Regions from separate parts of the Streptomyces sp. NPDC046557 genome, predicted to be linked through region 3. Evidence: riboswitches for the same ligand, from Rfam matches in the RefSeq annotation. Region 3 holds a riboswitch; each other region holds the start of a gene.
The links. A riboswitch is a leader RNA that binds a small molecule or an ion and turns the genes downstream of it on or off. The one in region 3 is predicted to bind thiamine pyrophosphate.

Region 1 (4,721 bases), on a different contig from region 3:
GGGTCGAGGGTGGCGCGGCCGTCCTTCGGGGAGGAGGCTTCCGCGAAGCGGCGCTGGGGGATGCGGCCCGCGCGGTACGCGAGGCGGCCCGCCGTGACCGCGTCCCGCATGGCCGCCGCCATCAGCACCGGCGCCTGCGCGCGGGTCACCGCCGAGGCCAGCATCACCCCGGCGCAGCCCAGCTCCATCGCCAGCGCGGCGTCCGACGCCGTACCGGCCCCCGCGTCCAGGATCACCGGCACGCCCGCCCGCTCCGTGATCAACTCGAAGTTGTGCGGGTTGCGGATGCCCATCCCCGAGCCGATCGGCGAGCCCAGCGGCATGATCGCCGCGCAGCCCACGTCCTCCAGCTTCCGCGCCAGCACCGGGTCGTCGTTCGTGTACGGCAGCACGGTGAAGCCGTCGTCGACCAGGATCTCGGCGGCGTCCAGCAGCTCGACGCCGTCCGGCAGCAGCGTGCGTTCGTCCGCGACGACCTCCAGCTTGATCCAGTCCGTGCCCAGCGCCTCCCGGGCCAGGCGCGCCGTCAGCACGGCCTCGCCCGCCGTGAAGCAGCCCGCGGTGTTCGGCAGCACCGCGATGCCGAGCTTGTCCAGCACCGACAGCACCGAGCCCTGGACCGTCGGGTCCAGCCGGCGCATGGCGACGGTCGTGAGTTCCGTACCGGAGGCGACCAGCGCGCGCTCCAGCACGTCCAGGCTCGGGGCGCCGCCCGTGCCCATGATCAGGCGGGAGGAGAAGCTCCGGCCGCCGAGGGTGAAGACGTCGTCCGCCATGGGTCAGCCTCCCTGCACCGCGGTCAGGACCTCGACCCGGTCGCCGTCGTCCAGCAGGGTGTGCGGCCACCGCCCGCGCGGCACGACCGTCTCGTTGAGGGCCGCGGCGACCCCCTTGGAGGCCGGGGTCAAGGTGGCGACCACCGCGTCGAGCGTGGTGCCGGCCGCGACCTCGCGCGGCTCGCCGTTGACGGAGATGGTCATGCGTACGACTCCTGACGTGCCTCGGTGAACCGGCGCGGGGTGAAGGGGCGGGCGATCTCCGGCAGCGTGCCGGTGGCCAGCAGTTCCGCCATCACGTCGCCGGTGAGCGGGGTCAGCAGCACCCCGTTGCGGTAGTGCCCCGTCGCCAGGTGCAGGCCGGGAAGCGCGGTCGGCCCCAGCAGCGGGGCGTTGTCGGGGGAGCCGGGCCGCAACCCGGCCCGGGTCTCGGTCAGCGGCAGTTCGGTGATGCCCGGTACCAGTTCGTGGGCGTCCCGCAGCAGTTCGTAGACCCCGCCGGCGGTGACGGTGGTGTCCCAGCCCAGCTCCTCGCTGGTCGCGCCGACGACGAGTTCGCCGTTCTCGCGCGGCACGAGGTAGACGTGGCTGCCGCGTACGACCGCCCGTACGGTCCGGGACAGGAACGGCGCGTACGGGGCGGGCACCGTCAGCCGCAGTACCTGGCCCTTCACCGGCCGCACGGGAACCGCCACCTCCGGCGGCACCCCGGGCAACCGACCCGAGAGCGAGCCCGCCGCCAGGACCGTCTGGCCGGCGCGGAGCTCCGTACCGTCGTCGAGCAGGGCGCCGGCGGCCCGGTCGCCGGTGACGAGGAGCCGGGCGGCGGCCGCCCGGTGCACGGCCACACCGGCGCGTTCGCAGGCGGCAAGCAGCGCGGCCGTCAGCCGGCGCGGATCGACCTGGTGGTCGCCGTCGACCCGCAGACCGCCGCGTACGCCCGGGGCCAGCATGGGCTCCAGGCGGCGGCACTCGCGGCCGGTCAGCCACTGCGAGTCCAGGCCGCAGCGGCGCTGGAGGGCGTGCAGCTCCCGCAGGTGGAGGCGGTCGTCGGCGTCGAGCGCGACGGCGAGGGTGCCGCAGGCCCGGTAGCCGATGTCCATGCCGCCGCTCGCCTCGGCGAGTTCGGCGGTGAACTCCGGGTAGCGGGCGGCGGAGGCGACATTGAGCCCGAGCAGGGTCTCCTCGCCGTAGTGCAGTTCGGTGACGGCGGCGAGCATGCCGGCCGCGACCTGGGCGGCGCCGCCGCCGGGGGCCGGGTCGGCCAGTACGGTCCGCAGTCCGCGCCGGGCGGCGCGCCAGGCGGTGACCAGGCCGATGATGCCGCCCCCGATGACGAGGACGTCGGATCCCTTCGGGGATCCCCTCCGAGATGAGTGCATGGGCGTCCAGCCCCTCCCTTCGCCGGCATGACCCGGATCAGGTTCGTACGGTCGGAGGCCGGCCAGCCTCCCTCTCAGCCCGGTGCGTCCGGACTCCCGCGATAGGTACGGTGGCCAGACTAACCCCGCCGCGCATGCCGGGTAAGGCTGCCTCCCCCGGGCATGTTCCTGATGAAACGTCAGGAGATTAGGGTGGGCCGCGTGAGCGAGCAGACGGAACAGACTCAGAGCGGCGTCGTCATCGTCGGTGCCGGAATGGCCGGGGTGCAGACCGCGGTCGCCCTGCGGGAACAGGGCTTCACCGGCCCCGTGACCCTGCTGGGAGCCGAACCCCATCAGCCCTACGACCGGCCCCCGCTGTCCAAGGCGGTGCTGCTCGGCAAGGCCGAGGGCTCCGCCTTCGACGTGGACTTCGAGGCCCTCGGCATCGGCCTGCGGCTCGGCGTCGAGGTCACCGGGCTACGGGCGGACGCGCGCGTTGTGGACACCGAGGCGGGCCCGGTCCCGTACGACGTCCTGGTCCTGGCGACCGGCGCCCGCCCGCTGACCCTGCCCGGCTCCGACGGGGTCCCCGGCGTGCACCTGCTGCGCACGCTGGACGACGCGACCCGGCTGCGGCCGGTGCTCGCGGCGGCGCCGCCGGTGGTGGTGGTCGGGGCCGGGTGGATCGGCGCGGAGTTCGCGACGGCGGCCCGGGAGGCGGGCTGCGCGGTGACCGTGGTCGAGGCGGCGGAGCGGGTGCTGGCCGGTGCCGTGCCGGCGGAGGTCGCCGAGCCCATGGGGCGCTGGTACGCCGAGGCGGGCACGGAGCTGCTGACCGGGGCCCGGGTGGCGTCCGTGGAGGAGGGTCGGGTCCACTTGGCGGACGGGCGGACGCTGGAGGCGGGCGCGGTCGTCGTCGGCGTCGGGGCGCGGCCGGCGACGGACTGGCTCGCCGGATCCGGGGTCGAGCTGGGCGCGGACGGTTCGGTCACCGCCGACTCCCGGCTGCGGACCTCCGTGCCGGGCGTGTACGCGGTGGGGGACTGCGCGTCGTTCCCGTCGGCGCGGTACGGGGAGCGGCTGCTGGTCCATCACTGGGACAACGCGCTCCAGGGCCCGAGGGTGGTCGCGGCCAACGTGGTCGCGGGGGAGGCGGTGGAGACCGAGCCCTACGACCCGGTGCCGTACTTCTGGTCGGAGCAGTTCGGGCGGTTCGTGCAGTACGCGGGGCACCACGGCGGGGCGGACGAGATGGTGTGGCGCGGCGATCCCGCGGGCGCGTCGTGGTCGGTGTGCTGGCTGCGGGACGGGGCGCTGGTGGCGGTCCTGGCGGTGGGGCGGCCCCGGGACCTGGCTCAGGGGCGCCGGCTGATCGAGGCCGGCACGGTGCTCTCCGCGGCCGCGGTCTCCGACTCCGACACCCCGCTCAAATCGGCGTCGGTCTGACCCGGCCCCAACCCGGACGGGGTGGCCCAGGTACCGGCGGCGAGTCCGAGATGGCAGGCTTGTGCCCGTGACCGAGATTGACGCAAAGATCGATGCCCTTGTCCCCGCCTGGCTCTACCTCCCCGACATCGCAGAGATGCTCGACATCGAAGTGACCCGGGTCCGCCAGCTGGTCAAGGAAGGTCAGCTGCTCGCGGTGCGCCGCGGTGAGAACCGCTCCCTCCAGGTCCCCGCCCCCTTCATCGACGGCGACAAGATCGTCAAGGGCCTCACCGGTCTGCTGACCGTGCTCCGTGACGACGGCTTCTCCGACGAGGAGATCCTGGAGTGGATGTTCACCCCCGACCCGACCCTCCCCGGCACCCCCGCGCAGGCGCTGAGCGAGAATCGTGGCACGGAGGTGAAGCGCCGCGCTCAGGCGCTCGCCCTCTGATTCCACAGGCACTGATCCACAGGCGCTGATCCACACGGTGTACGGGCCACCCGCGGCCCGTACACCGCCACGACCACCGGGGGTACACCCATGCTGCTGTCCGACGCCCGGCTCTACCTGTGCACGGACGCCCGCAAGCGGCAGGGTGACCTCCCCGAGTTCCTCGACGCCGCCCTGGCCGGCGGCGTGGACATCGTCCAGCTCCGCGACAAGGGCATGGAGGCCGGCGAGGAACTCGAACACCTCCGGGTCTTCGCCGAGGCCGCCCGCCGCCACGGCAAGCTGCTCGCCGTCAACGACCGTGCCGACGTCGCGCACGCCATCGGCTCCGACGTGCTCCACCTCGGCCAGGGCGACATCCCCGTCCCCGCCGCCCGGGCGATCCTCGGCCGGAAGGTCCTCGTCGGCCGCTCCTGCCACGGCGAGTCCGAGGTCGACGCGGCCGTCGCCGAGCCCGGCGTGGACTACTTCTGCACCGGCCCCTGCTGGCCCACCCCCACCAAGCCCGGCCGCTACGCCCCGGGCCTCGACCTCGTCCGGTACGCGGCCTCCCTGCGCCAGGACCGCCCCTGGTTCGCCATCGGCGGCATCGACGCCACGAACCTGGACCAGGTGCTCGACGCCGGGGCCACCCGCATCGTGGTCGTACGGGCCATCACCGAGGCGACCGACCCCGGCGCCGCCGCCAACGAGCTCGCCAAG
Region 2 (4,721 bases), on a different contig from region 3:
GGCAGCCCGACCAGCTCCAGCAGCTCCGCGACCCGGGCCCCGTAGGAGCCCCGCCCGCCGCCGCGCATCCGCAGCCCGAACGCGACGTTCCCGCCCACGTCCCGGTGCGGGAACAGTTGGTGGTCCTGGAACATCAGGCCCACCCCGCGCCGGTGCACCGGCACCCCGGCCTGGTCCGCGCCGCCCAGCAGCACCCGCCCCGCGGACACCGGCTGGAGCCCGGCCACCACCCGCAGCAGCGTGGACTTCCCGCTGCCGCTGGGCCCCAGCACGCACACGGTCTCGTGCTCGGCGACCGTGAGGTCCACGGAGTCCAAGGCGTTCACGGCGGCCCGTCCGCCGAAGCGGACCGACACCCCCTCCAGCCGAAGCAACGTCATCAGAACTCTCCCGAGGTCTTGTCGGGCCGCAGTCGCTCCAGCACCAGCAGGGACACCGCGCACACCAGCATCAAGATCGTGCTCAGGGCCATCGCCTGCCCGTAGTTCATCTCGCCCGCCCGCCCCAACAGCCGCGCCACGGCCACCGGCAGCGTCGGACGGTCCGGCCGCGCGATGAAGACCGTCGCCCCGAACTCGCCCAGGGACACCGCGAAGGCGAAGCCGGCCGCGATCAGCAGTGCCCGCCGCACCAGCGGCAGGTCCACCTCCCGCCACGCCCGCCACGGCGACGCCCCGAGCACCGCGGCCGCCTCCCGCAGCCGCCCGTCCACCGCGCGCAGCACCGGCAGCATGGTCCGTACCACGAATGGCACTCCCACCAGCGCCTGCGCGAGCGGCACCAGGATCCACGAGGTCCGCAGGTCCAGCGGCGGCTCGTCCAACGTGATCAGGAATCCGAAGCCGACGGTCACCGCCGACACCCCGAGCGGCAGCATCAGCAGCGCGTCGAAGCCGCGCACGAACCGCCCGCCGCGACGGGAGAGCGCGGCCGCCGCGAGCCCTCCGACGAGCAGCGCGATGGCCGTCGCGGCCAGCGCGTACTCCAGGGAGTTCCCGATCGACTCCAGGGGCGGGACCAGGAACGTCCCCGATCCGACCTCCGCCAGCGCCCGGTAGAAGCCGAGCCCGTAGCCGCCGGGGGCGTCGAGCGAGCGCTCCACCAGCACACCGAGCGGCAGCACGATCAGCAGCGCCACGGTCAGCAGCACCCCGGCCAGCAGCGCGCGCTGCCCGGGCCCGTGCGGCCGGTGCGCGGTCCCCGCGGCGTCCACCAGTCGCAGGGCGGTCTCCCGTCGGCGCACGGTCCGGGCGTGCACGGCCAGGACGAGGCCCATCGCGACGAACTGGACCATGGTGAGCACGGCGGCCGTCGGCAGGTCCAGCAGTTGCGCGGTCTGCCGGTAGACCTCCACCTCCAGGGTGGAGTAGGAGGGGCCGCCCAGGATCTGCACGACGCCGAAGGAGGAGAAGGTGAACAGGAACACCATCAGCGCGGCCGCGGCCACCGCCGGGGCCAGCGCGGGCAGCGTCACCCGCCGCCACGCCGCGATCCGCCCGGCGCCCAGCACCCGCGCGGCCTCCTCCTGGCGTGGGTCGAGCTGCGCCCAGAGCCCGCCGACCGTCCGTACGACGACGGCGTAGTTGAAGAAGACGTGGGCGAGGAGGATGGCCCAGACGGTGGTGTCGAGCCGGATTCCCCACAGTTCGTCCAGCAGCCCGCCCCGGCCGACCAGGGCCAGGAAGGCCGTACCGACCACCACGGTCGGCAGCACGAACGGAACCGTGACCACCGCCCGCACCAGCCCCTTGCCCGGGAAGTCGAAGCGGGCGAAGACGTACGCGCCGGGAAGCGCGATCAGCAGCGTGAGCCCGGTCGAAGCGAGTGCCTGCCAGGTGGTGAACCACAGCACGTCGGCGATGTCGGGCCGGGCGAGCACCTCGCTGATCCGGCCGAACTGCCAACCCTCGTCGGTCTTGAGCCCGCGCCCGACGATCGCGGCGACGGGATAGGCGAAGAACAGCCCGAAGAAGACGAGCGGGACGGCCATCAGGGCGAGCCTGACGGCCATGGCCCGCCCGCGCTCCCGCCCCGCGGCGACGGGAGCGGGGGCCGCGGGAGCGCTCCGGCGTGCTACTTCACGACGAGCGAGGACCATGCCTTGACCCACTGCTCACGGTTCTTGGCGATGACGTCCGGCGCGACGTTCTGCGGCTTGTCGATCACCACTCCGTGCTTCGTGAACACCTCCGGCAGCTTGGCGTCCTTGACCACCGGGTCCACGAACATCTGGAGCGGCATGTCCTCCTGGAACTTCTTGCTCACCAGGAAGTCGAGGAGCGCCTTGCCGCCCGCCTCGTTCTTCGCGCCCTTGAGCAGGCCGGCGAACTCGATCTGGCGGAAGCAGGTGCCGGTGGCGACGCCCGTCGGCGCCTCTGCCGGCTGCGGGTCGGCGTACAGGACCTCGGCCGGCGGGCTGGAGGCGTAGGAGACGACCAGCGGCCGGTCGCCCTTGGCCTTCTTGCCGCCGGCGGAGCCGGAGAACCGCTCGTTGTACGCCTGCTCCCAGCCGTCGACGACCTCGACGCCGTTGGCCTTGAGCTTGCTCCAGTAGTCCTTCCAGCCTTCGTCGCCGTACTTGCCGACGGAGGCGAGGAGGAAGCCGAGGCCGGGCGAGGAGGTCGCGGCGTTCTCGGTGACCAGCAGGTTCTTGTACTCGGGCTTGATCAGGTCGTCCAGCGTTTGCGGCGGGGCGAGCTTCTTGTCCGCGAAATACTGCTTGTCGTAGTTGACGCAGATGTCGCCGGAGTCCACCGGGGTGACCCGGTGCTGCCGGTCCAGGACGTACTCGGGCTTGACGTCGCCGAGGCCCTTGGCCTCGTAGGGCGTGAAGATGCCGTTGTCGAGGGCGCGGGAGAGGAGCGTGTTGTCCACGCCGAAGAAGACGTCGCCGCGCGGCGAGCCCTTGGTGAGGATCTCCTGGTTGAGCGCGGCGCCGGCGTCCCCGGACTTCAGCACCTTGACGGTGTAGCCGCTCTGCTGCTCGAACTCCTTGAGGACCGGCTCGCTCACGGCGAAGGAGTCGTGGGAGACGAGGGTGACGGTCTTGGACTTCGGCGCGTCGCTCGCGCCCGCGGGCTTGTCCTTGGCATCGCCGCCGCAGGCGCTGAGCGTCGTGATGCCCAGCGCGGTCGCGAGCAGGGCGCCCGCGAACTTCTTGGTGGTGCTCACTGGTGAATTCCTCCTGGGATGTCCAGGAGAAGACGCGGCCCTGCCCGGCGCTCCATGCGAGCGGTCGCCGGGCAGGGCGCAACAGCTTGAGTGAATGACCGAACTTCCTACCCCGAATGACCGGGGCGAGGTTCAGAGGGTCTGCGGATGACGGTTACCGCACTCTCAGCGCTGTGGCGCTCCCCTGTCGGAATATGCAATTGGTTCGGCCACAGGGTACCCCGTGGCCGATCCGGCCCCCAGGAGAGTCCGCCGGCGCCGGCGGGGCGCGGTCAGCGCTCGGACGCGGCCAGTTGGCCGCAGGCACCGTCGATCTCCTGGCCGCGGGTGTCGCGTACGGTCACCGGGACGCCGTGCCGGGCGATCGCCTCGACGAACGCCTTCTCGTCCTCGGGCCGCGAGGCGGTCCACTTCGAGCCGGGCGTCGGGTTCAGCGGGATCAGGTTGACGTGGACCCGCTTGCCCTTGAGCAGCCTGCCGAGCAGGTCACCGCGCCACGCCTGGTCGTTGATGTCCCGGATCAGGGCGTACTCGATCGAGACGCGACGGCCGGACTTCTCGGCGTACTCCCAGGCCGCGTCCAGCACCTCGCGCACCTTCCAGCGGGTGTTCACCGGCACCAGGGTGTCGCGCAGCTCGTCGTCGGGCGCGTGCAGCGAGACGGCGAGGCGGCACTTGAAGCCCTCGTCGGCGAAGCGCAGCATGGCCGGGACCAGGCCGACGGTGGAGACGGTGATGCCGCGCTGCGACAGGCCGAGGCCGTCGGGCTCGGGGTCGGTCAGCCGGCGGATCGAGCCGACGACGCGGTTGTAGTTGGCGAGCGGCTCGCCCATGCCCATGAAGACGATGTTCGACAGTCGGGCCGGTCCTCCGGGGACCTCGCCGTCGCGCAGGGCGCGCATGCCGTCGACGATCTGGTGCACGATCTCGGCGGTCGACAGGTTGCGGTCCAGCCCGGCCTGGCCGGTGGCGCAGAACGGACAGTTCATGCCGCAGCCGGCCTGGGAGGAGATGCACATGGTGACCCGGTCGGGGTAGCGCATCAGCACGGACTCCACCAGGGTGCCGTCGTGCAGCTTCCACAGGGTCTTGCGGGTGGTGTCGTCGTCGCAGGAGATGTGCCGCACGACGTTCATCAGGTCGGGCAGCAGCTCCTGTCGGAGCTTCTCCCGCGAGGCCGCCGGGATGTCGGTCCACTCGGCGGGGTCGTGCGCGTACCGCGCGAAGTAGTGCTGTGAGAGCTGCTTGGCCCGGAACGGCTTCTCGCCGATCGCGGCGACCGCCTCGCGGCGTTCGGCCGGGGTCATGTCGGCGAGGTGCCGGGGCGGCTTCTTCGCTCCGCGAGGGGCGACGAAAGTGAGCTCTCCCGGAACGGGGCGGGCCATGGCGGGTACTCCTTGTAAGACGAAGGGCGCGCCGCAGAAGCAGCGCGCCTTTCAAGAGTAACCGCCCGGACCCACCCGAAGCTTTCGCATGTACGTCGTCCCGGCTCAGCGGGGCCGCACCGGTGAAAAACCCGCGGGTCGGAGCCCCGGTCGGAGCCCCCCGGG
Region 3 (4,721 bases):
CCGCACCGACCGGCTCGTTCCGCTCGGTCAGGAGCGCAACCTCGGGGACTTCGAGGGGACGCTCGACGAGGCACTCGACAGGATCCTCGCCGAGTCCCGGCAGAACGAGCAGAACGCCGGCTGACGGGACTTACTCCGCCCGCCCCACCCGCACCCCCTCACGTCGGCACAGCTCGGCTCGGCTCGGATCTGATCAGCGCTTGCGCCGACGTCCTCGGCCACCGCGTGCCGGCTTTGCGGCCGGGGTGGCTTTCGGTTCCCCCGGCCTGTCGGCGGAAACCACCAGCGCCGCCAGGGCGGTGGTCACCGGTACGGAGGCCACGAGCCCGATGGAGCCGACCAGTGTCCTGACGATTTCCTCGGCGACCAACTCACTGTTGGCCACCGCACCCATGCTGCTGTTCGCGATGGAGAAGAGCAGGAGCAAGGGGAGCGCGGCGCCGGCGTACGCGAGGACCAGGGTGTTGACCACGGAGGCGATGTGGTCGCGTCCGATCCTGATGGCGGCCCGGTACAAGGCCCGTGATCCCATGGTGGGATCGGCTTGGTGCAGCTCCCAGACCGCCGACGTCTGGGTGACCGTCACGTCGTCGAGCACGCCGAGCGATCCGATGATCACCCCCGCCAGCAGCAAACCGCTCATGTCGATGTCCGGGTACAGGCCGTGGATCAGTCCTGTGTTGTCATCGGTGTTGCCGCTGAGGAACGCCCATCCGATGAAGAGCGAGCCCAACAGACCGATCAGCAGCAGCGACACCAGCGTGCCGAGAACGGCGACCGAGGTGCGTGCCGTCAGGCCGTGACACATGTAGAGCGCGATCAGCATGATCGCGCTGGCCCCGACCACGGCTACGACCAGCGGGTTGGAGCCCTGCAGGATCGCCGGGAGGATGAACAGCGTCAGCACGCCGAAGCTGACGACCAGTGCCACCAGGGCGAACACGCCCCGCATCCGGCCGACCACGACGACGGCGATGGCGAAGATGCCGGCCAGCAGAGCCAACGGGAGCTTCCGGTTCAGGTCGATGACCGAGTACTGGAGGTCCCGTGGAGCGTCCGGCGCGTAGGCCACCACCACCTCTTGGCCGTTCGCCAACTGCCGCGGGGCCCCCGGCTGCACGATCTCCACGAAGGTGCGGCCCTTGTCCGGGCCGGTACCGACCTCGACGGTCGCCTTCTTGCACGCACCGGTCTGTTCCGCCGTGGCCTCGCGCCCCGAAGGGGTCGAGGTGTCACCCGTGGGTGGAACCTGCGAGGCGTTGACGGACTTGCAGTCCACACTCGCCAACGCGACGACCTTGCCCTGTTGGGTCTGCCGGTCGAACCCGACGCCGGTCCGCTCGTGCGCGGGGGCTCCACCCGGCCAGAGCACCACCATCCCGACGAAGACGGCGGCCGCGAAGGGGATCAACACGGCGGCGATGACCTTGCGCAGGTGCAGGGAGACGGGAGCCGCCGGGCCGTGCCCATGGCTGTGGGAATGGCCGTGCGCGGACCCGTGGGAGGGCGCGTGTGCGGATTCGTCGGCATGTCCGTGGTCGCTGTGACCAGGGGGCTCGGGGGGATTGATGGGAGGCTGCGGCAAGGACGTCACCGGCCGATCATCGCAAGAGATGAGGGGGCCCACTGTTCAGCACGCCACAGATGACGCTAGCGTGGGGGCTACTTTGCACAACGCGGGAGCTCGGAGCACCGGGCTGAGAGGGCGCTGATCACCGTACGCACGCCGAAACGGCGGGTACGGGAGGAGGCTGCGTCGACCGCCGAACCTGTTACCGGGTAATGCCGGCGTAGGGAGATAGGTCTCATGACCATTCAGGATGCACGCACGCCTGCCGTCAGCGAGGACGCCGACGGCCAGACCGGGCGCGGGCCGGGCTGGCACAAGGGATATGTGGCGGGCTCCCGCCCCGACATCCGGGTGCCCGTCCGCCAGGTCCACCTCACCAACGGCAAGGACGTGACGCTCTACGACACGTCCGGTCCGTACACCGACCCGCAGATCGAGACCGACGTCCGCCGGGGTCTTCCCCCGCTCCGGGAGAACTGGATCATCGGGCGGGGGGACACCGAGGAGTACGCGGGCCGGCCCGTGCGCCCCGAGGACGACGGCATCAAGCACACCTCGCCGCGCGGTGGCCTCAAGAACCTCGACGCGGTCTTCCCGGGCCGCCCGCGCCAGCCCCGCCGCGGCCGGGGCGGCGCGGCGGTCACCCAGCTCGCGTACGCCCGCCGGGGCGAGATCACCCCGGAGATGGAGTACGTGGCGATCCGCGAGAACGTCTCCCCGGAGGTCGTCCGCGAGGAGATCGCCGCAGGTCGCGCCGTTCTTCCGGCCAACGTCAACCACCCGGAGATCGAGCCGATGATCATCGGCAAGCGGTTCCTGGTGAAGGTCAACGCCAACATCGGCAACTCCGCGGTCACCTCCTCCATCGAGGAGGAGGTCGACAAGATGACCTGGGCGACCAAGTGGGGCGCCGACACCGTCATGGACCTCTCCACCGGTCGCAACATCCACACGACGCGCGAGTGGGTGCTCCGCAACTCCCCGGTCCCGATCGGCACCGTGCCGCTCTACCAGGCGCTCGAAAAGGTCGACGGCCGCGCCGAGGAGCTGACGTGGGAGATCTACAAGGACACGGTCATCGAGCAGGCCGAGCAGGGCGTCGACTACATGACGGTGCACGCCGGCGTGCTGCTGCCGTACGTCCCGCTGACTGCCCGGCGCAAGACCGGCATCGTCTCCCGCGGCGGCTCGATCATGGCCGCGTGGTGCCTCGCCCACCACAAGGAGAACTTCCTCTACACGAACTTCGAGGAGCTCTGCGAGATCCTCGCGACGTACGACGTCACCTACTCGCTGGGTGACGGACTGCGCCCCGGTTCCATCGCCGACGCCAATGACGCCGCGCAGTTCGCGGAGTTGAAGACGCTGGGTGAGCTGAACACGATCGCCAAGCGGCACAACGTCCAGACGATGATCGAGGGCCCGGGCCACGTCCCGATGCACAAGATCAAGGAGAACATCGACCTCCAGCAGGAGATCTGCGAGGAGGCGCCGTTCTACACCCTCGGCCCGCTGACCACGGACGTCGCACCCGCGTACGACCACATCACCTCGGGCATCGGCGCGGCGATGATCGCCTGGTGGGGCACCGCGATGCTCTGCTACGTCACGCCCAAGGAGCACCTGGGTCTGCCCAACCGGGACGACGTGAAGACCGGTGTCATCACCTACAAGATCGCGGCGCACGCCGCGGACCTGGCGAAGGGCCACCCCGGAGCTCAGGAGTGGGACGACGCCCTGTCGGACGCCCGGTTCGAGTTCCGCTGGGAGGACCAGTTCAACCTGGCCCTCGACCCGGACACCGCCCGCGAGTTCCACGACGAGACCCTGCCGGCCGAGCCGGCCAAGACCGCGCACTTCTGCTCCATGTGCGGTCCGAAGTTCTGCTCGATGAAGATCTCCCAGGACATCCGTCGTGAACACGGTGGAGACCTCAAGGCCGAGGAGATCGAGGCCGGCATGGCGGAGAAGTCCGCGGAGTTCGCGGCCTCGGGCAACCGGGTCTACCTGCCGCTCGCCGACTGACGGCAGCACCGCGTACGGAGCGGACCCGTGACACATGGGGGAGTCGCGGGCCCGTTCCACGAGGGTGTTCCACGCTCCGCACGGATGTTTCACGTGAAACGCGTCTGTTTCACGTGAAACATCACTCCCCCTCGGGCTCCGAGCCGCCGAAGTCGGGGCTCGTGAAGTCCGGTGGGGCGTAGTCCGGACGTGGGCTTTGGGAGGTGGCTCCGGGGCTGGTGAAGTCCGGCCGGCTGTATCCGAGGCTGGGTATGCGTCCGGCATGCGGGGTCCGCGGGGCCGGATAGCCGGGGCCGGCGCTCGGATCGGCCAGTGCGTCCCGGAGGAACGGCATGATGCCGCGTTCCAGCAGGGCGTTGCGCCACGCCTCTCGGGCGCGCGAGAGCTCGTCGGGTACGGCCGCCGCCTCCTCGGCCGCGACCTCCGTGGAGCTGTTGCGGACGGCGGTCACGAGCAATCCGATCACCGCGAAGAGCAGTGCGGCCACGGTGAGCCCACCGAAGAGCCATCCCGCTGTCAGCATGGTCCGGGCAAAGGCCGGCTCGGGATCGATCATCTTGAGGCTGTAGCCCACCAACAGGAAGATCAGCATGGCGGTGCCGGCCAGGACCGGCGCGAGAACCGCGACAATGGCGCTCACGCCCGCGCCGCCGCTCTGTCCGTCCCCGTCGCCCTCGCCCGTCGTGCCCGGGGCCGACAGACGCTCGTCGCGCAATTGCGCGCGGACTTTGACGTAGTGGTCGTATTCGGCCGCGGCCGCGGCCGTCAGCAAGGCGGTGGCACTCATGGCCATGGTGCGCAATTGTTCGGCGTTCAGTCGTTCGCCCAAGGAAGCGAGTTCCGGCCGTTCGTTCGCCGTGCGCAGCGCCTCGTCGAGGAGCCGATCGAACTCCGGTCGGTCTTCGGTGAGCAGGTGCGGAGCGCTGGTCATGTGCATCCCCCGATGCTCCGTACAAGCCGGTATGCCCGCGTAGATTCGGGCGCCGGCACAAACGGAGGAGAGCCTGCTACGGATAGAGCGATGGTAGAGCGCCCATGCCACGAGGTGACAGGGGCTTTCCGGAAATACCCCGCTCGGTGAAAGCTCAGTCGCTCAGCGGGAGTTGAACAACGAGCAGCTTGCCGG

Region 1: it holds a riboswitch for thiamine pyrophosphate, as region 3 does, so the genes downstream of both, thiO (glycine oxidase ThiO) here and thiC (phosphomethylpyrimidine synthase ThiC) in region 3, are expected to answer to the same signal.
Region 2: it holds a riboswitch for thiamine pyrophosphate, as region 3 does, so the genes downstream of both, ABZ934_RS05620 (thiamine ABC transporter substrate-binding protein) here and thiC (phosphomethylpyrimidine synthase ThiC) in region 3, are expected to answer to the same signal.

What each region holds. Positions count from the first base shown of each region.
Region 1 is NZ_JBEYZH010000014.1:42,061-46,781, reverse strand. Features, by position in the region: gene ABZ934_RS22400 (thiazole synthase) at 1-776, opposite strand, end outside; gene thiS (sulfur carrier protein ThiS) at 780-980, opposite strand; gene thiO (glycine oxidase ThiO) at 977-2,158, opposite strand; TPP riboswitch at 2,156-2,268, opposite strand; gene ABZ934_RS22385 (FAD-dependent oxidoreductase) at 2,360-3,586, shown strand; gene ABZ934_RS22380 (Rv2175c family DNA-binding protein) at 3,654-4,019, shown strand; gene thiE (thiamine phosphate synthase) at 4,110-4,721, shown strand, end outside.
Region 2 is NZ_JBEYZH010000002.1:87,117-91,837, forward strand. Features, by position in the region: gene ABZ934_RS05610 (ABC transporter ATP-binding protein) at 1-380, opposite strand, end outside; gene ABZ934_RS05615 (iron ABC transporter permease) at 380-1,990, opposite strand; gene ABZ934_RS05620 (thiamine ABC transporter substrate-binding protein) at 2,074-3,171, opposite strand; TPP riboswitch at 3,258-3,367, opposite strand; gene rlmN (23S rRNA (adenine(2503)-C(2))-methyltransferase RlmN) at 3,444-4,556, opposite strand.
Region 3 is NZ_JBEYZH010000006.1:206,131-210,851, forward strand. Features, by position in the region: gene ABZ934_RS15695 (SsgA family sporulation/cell division regulator) at 1-124, shown strand, start outside; gene ABZ934_RS15700 (YibE/F family protein) at 194-1,594, opposite strand; TPP riboswitch at 1,667-1,814, shown strand; gene thiC (phosphomethylpyrimidine synthase ThiC) at 1,808-3,595, shown strand; gene ABZ934_RS15710 (hypothetical protein) at 3,717-4,532, opposite strand; gene ABZ934_RS15715 (metallophosphoesterase) at 4,681-4,721, opposite strand, start outside.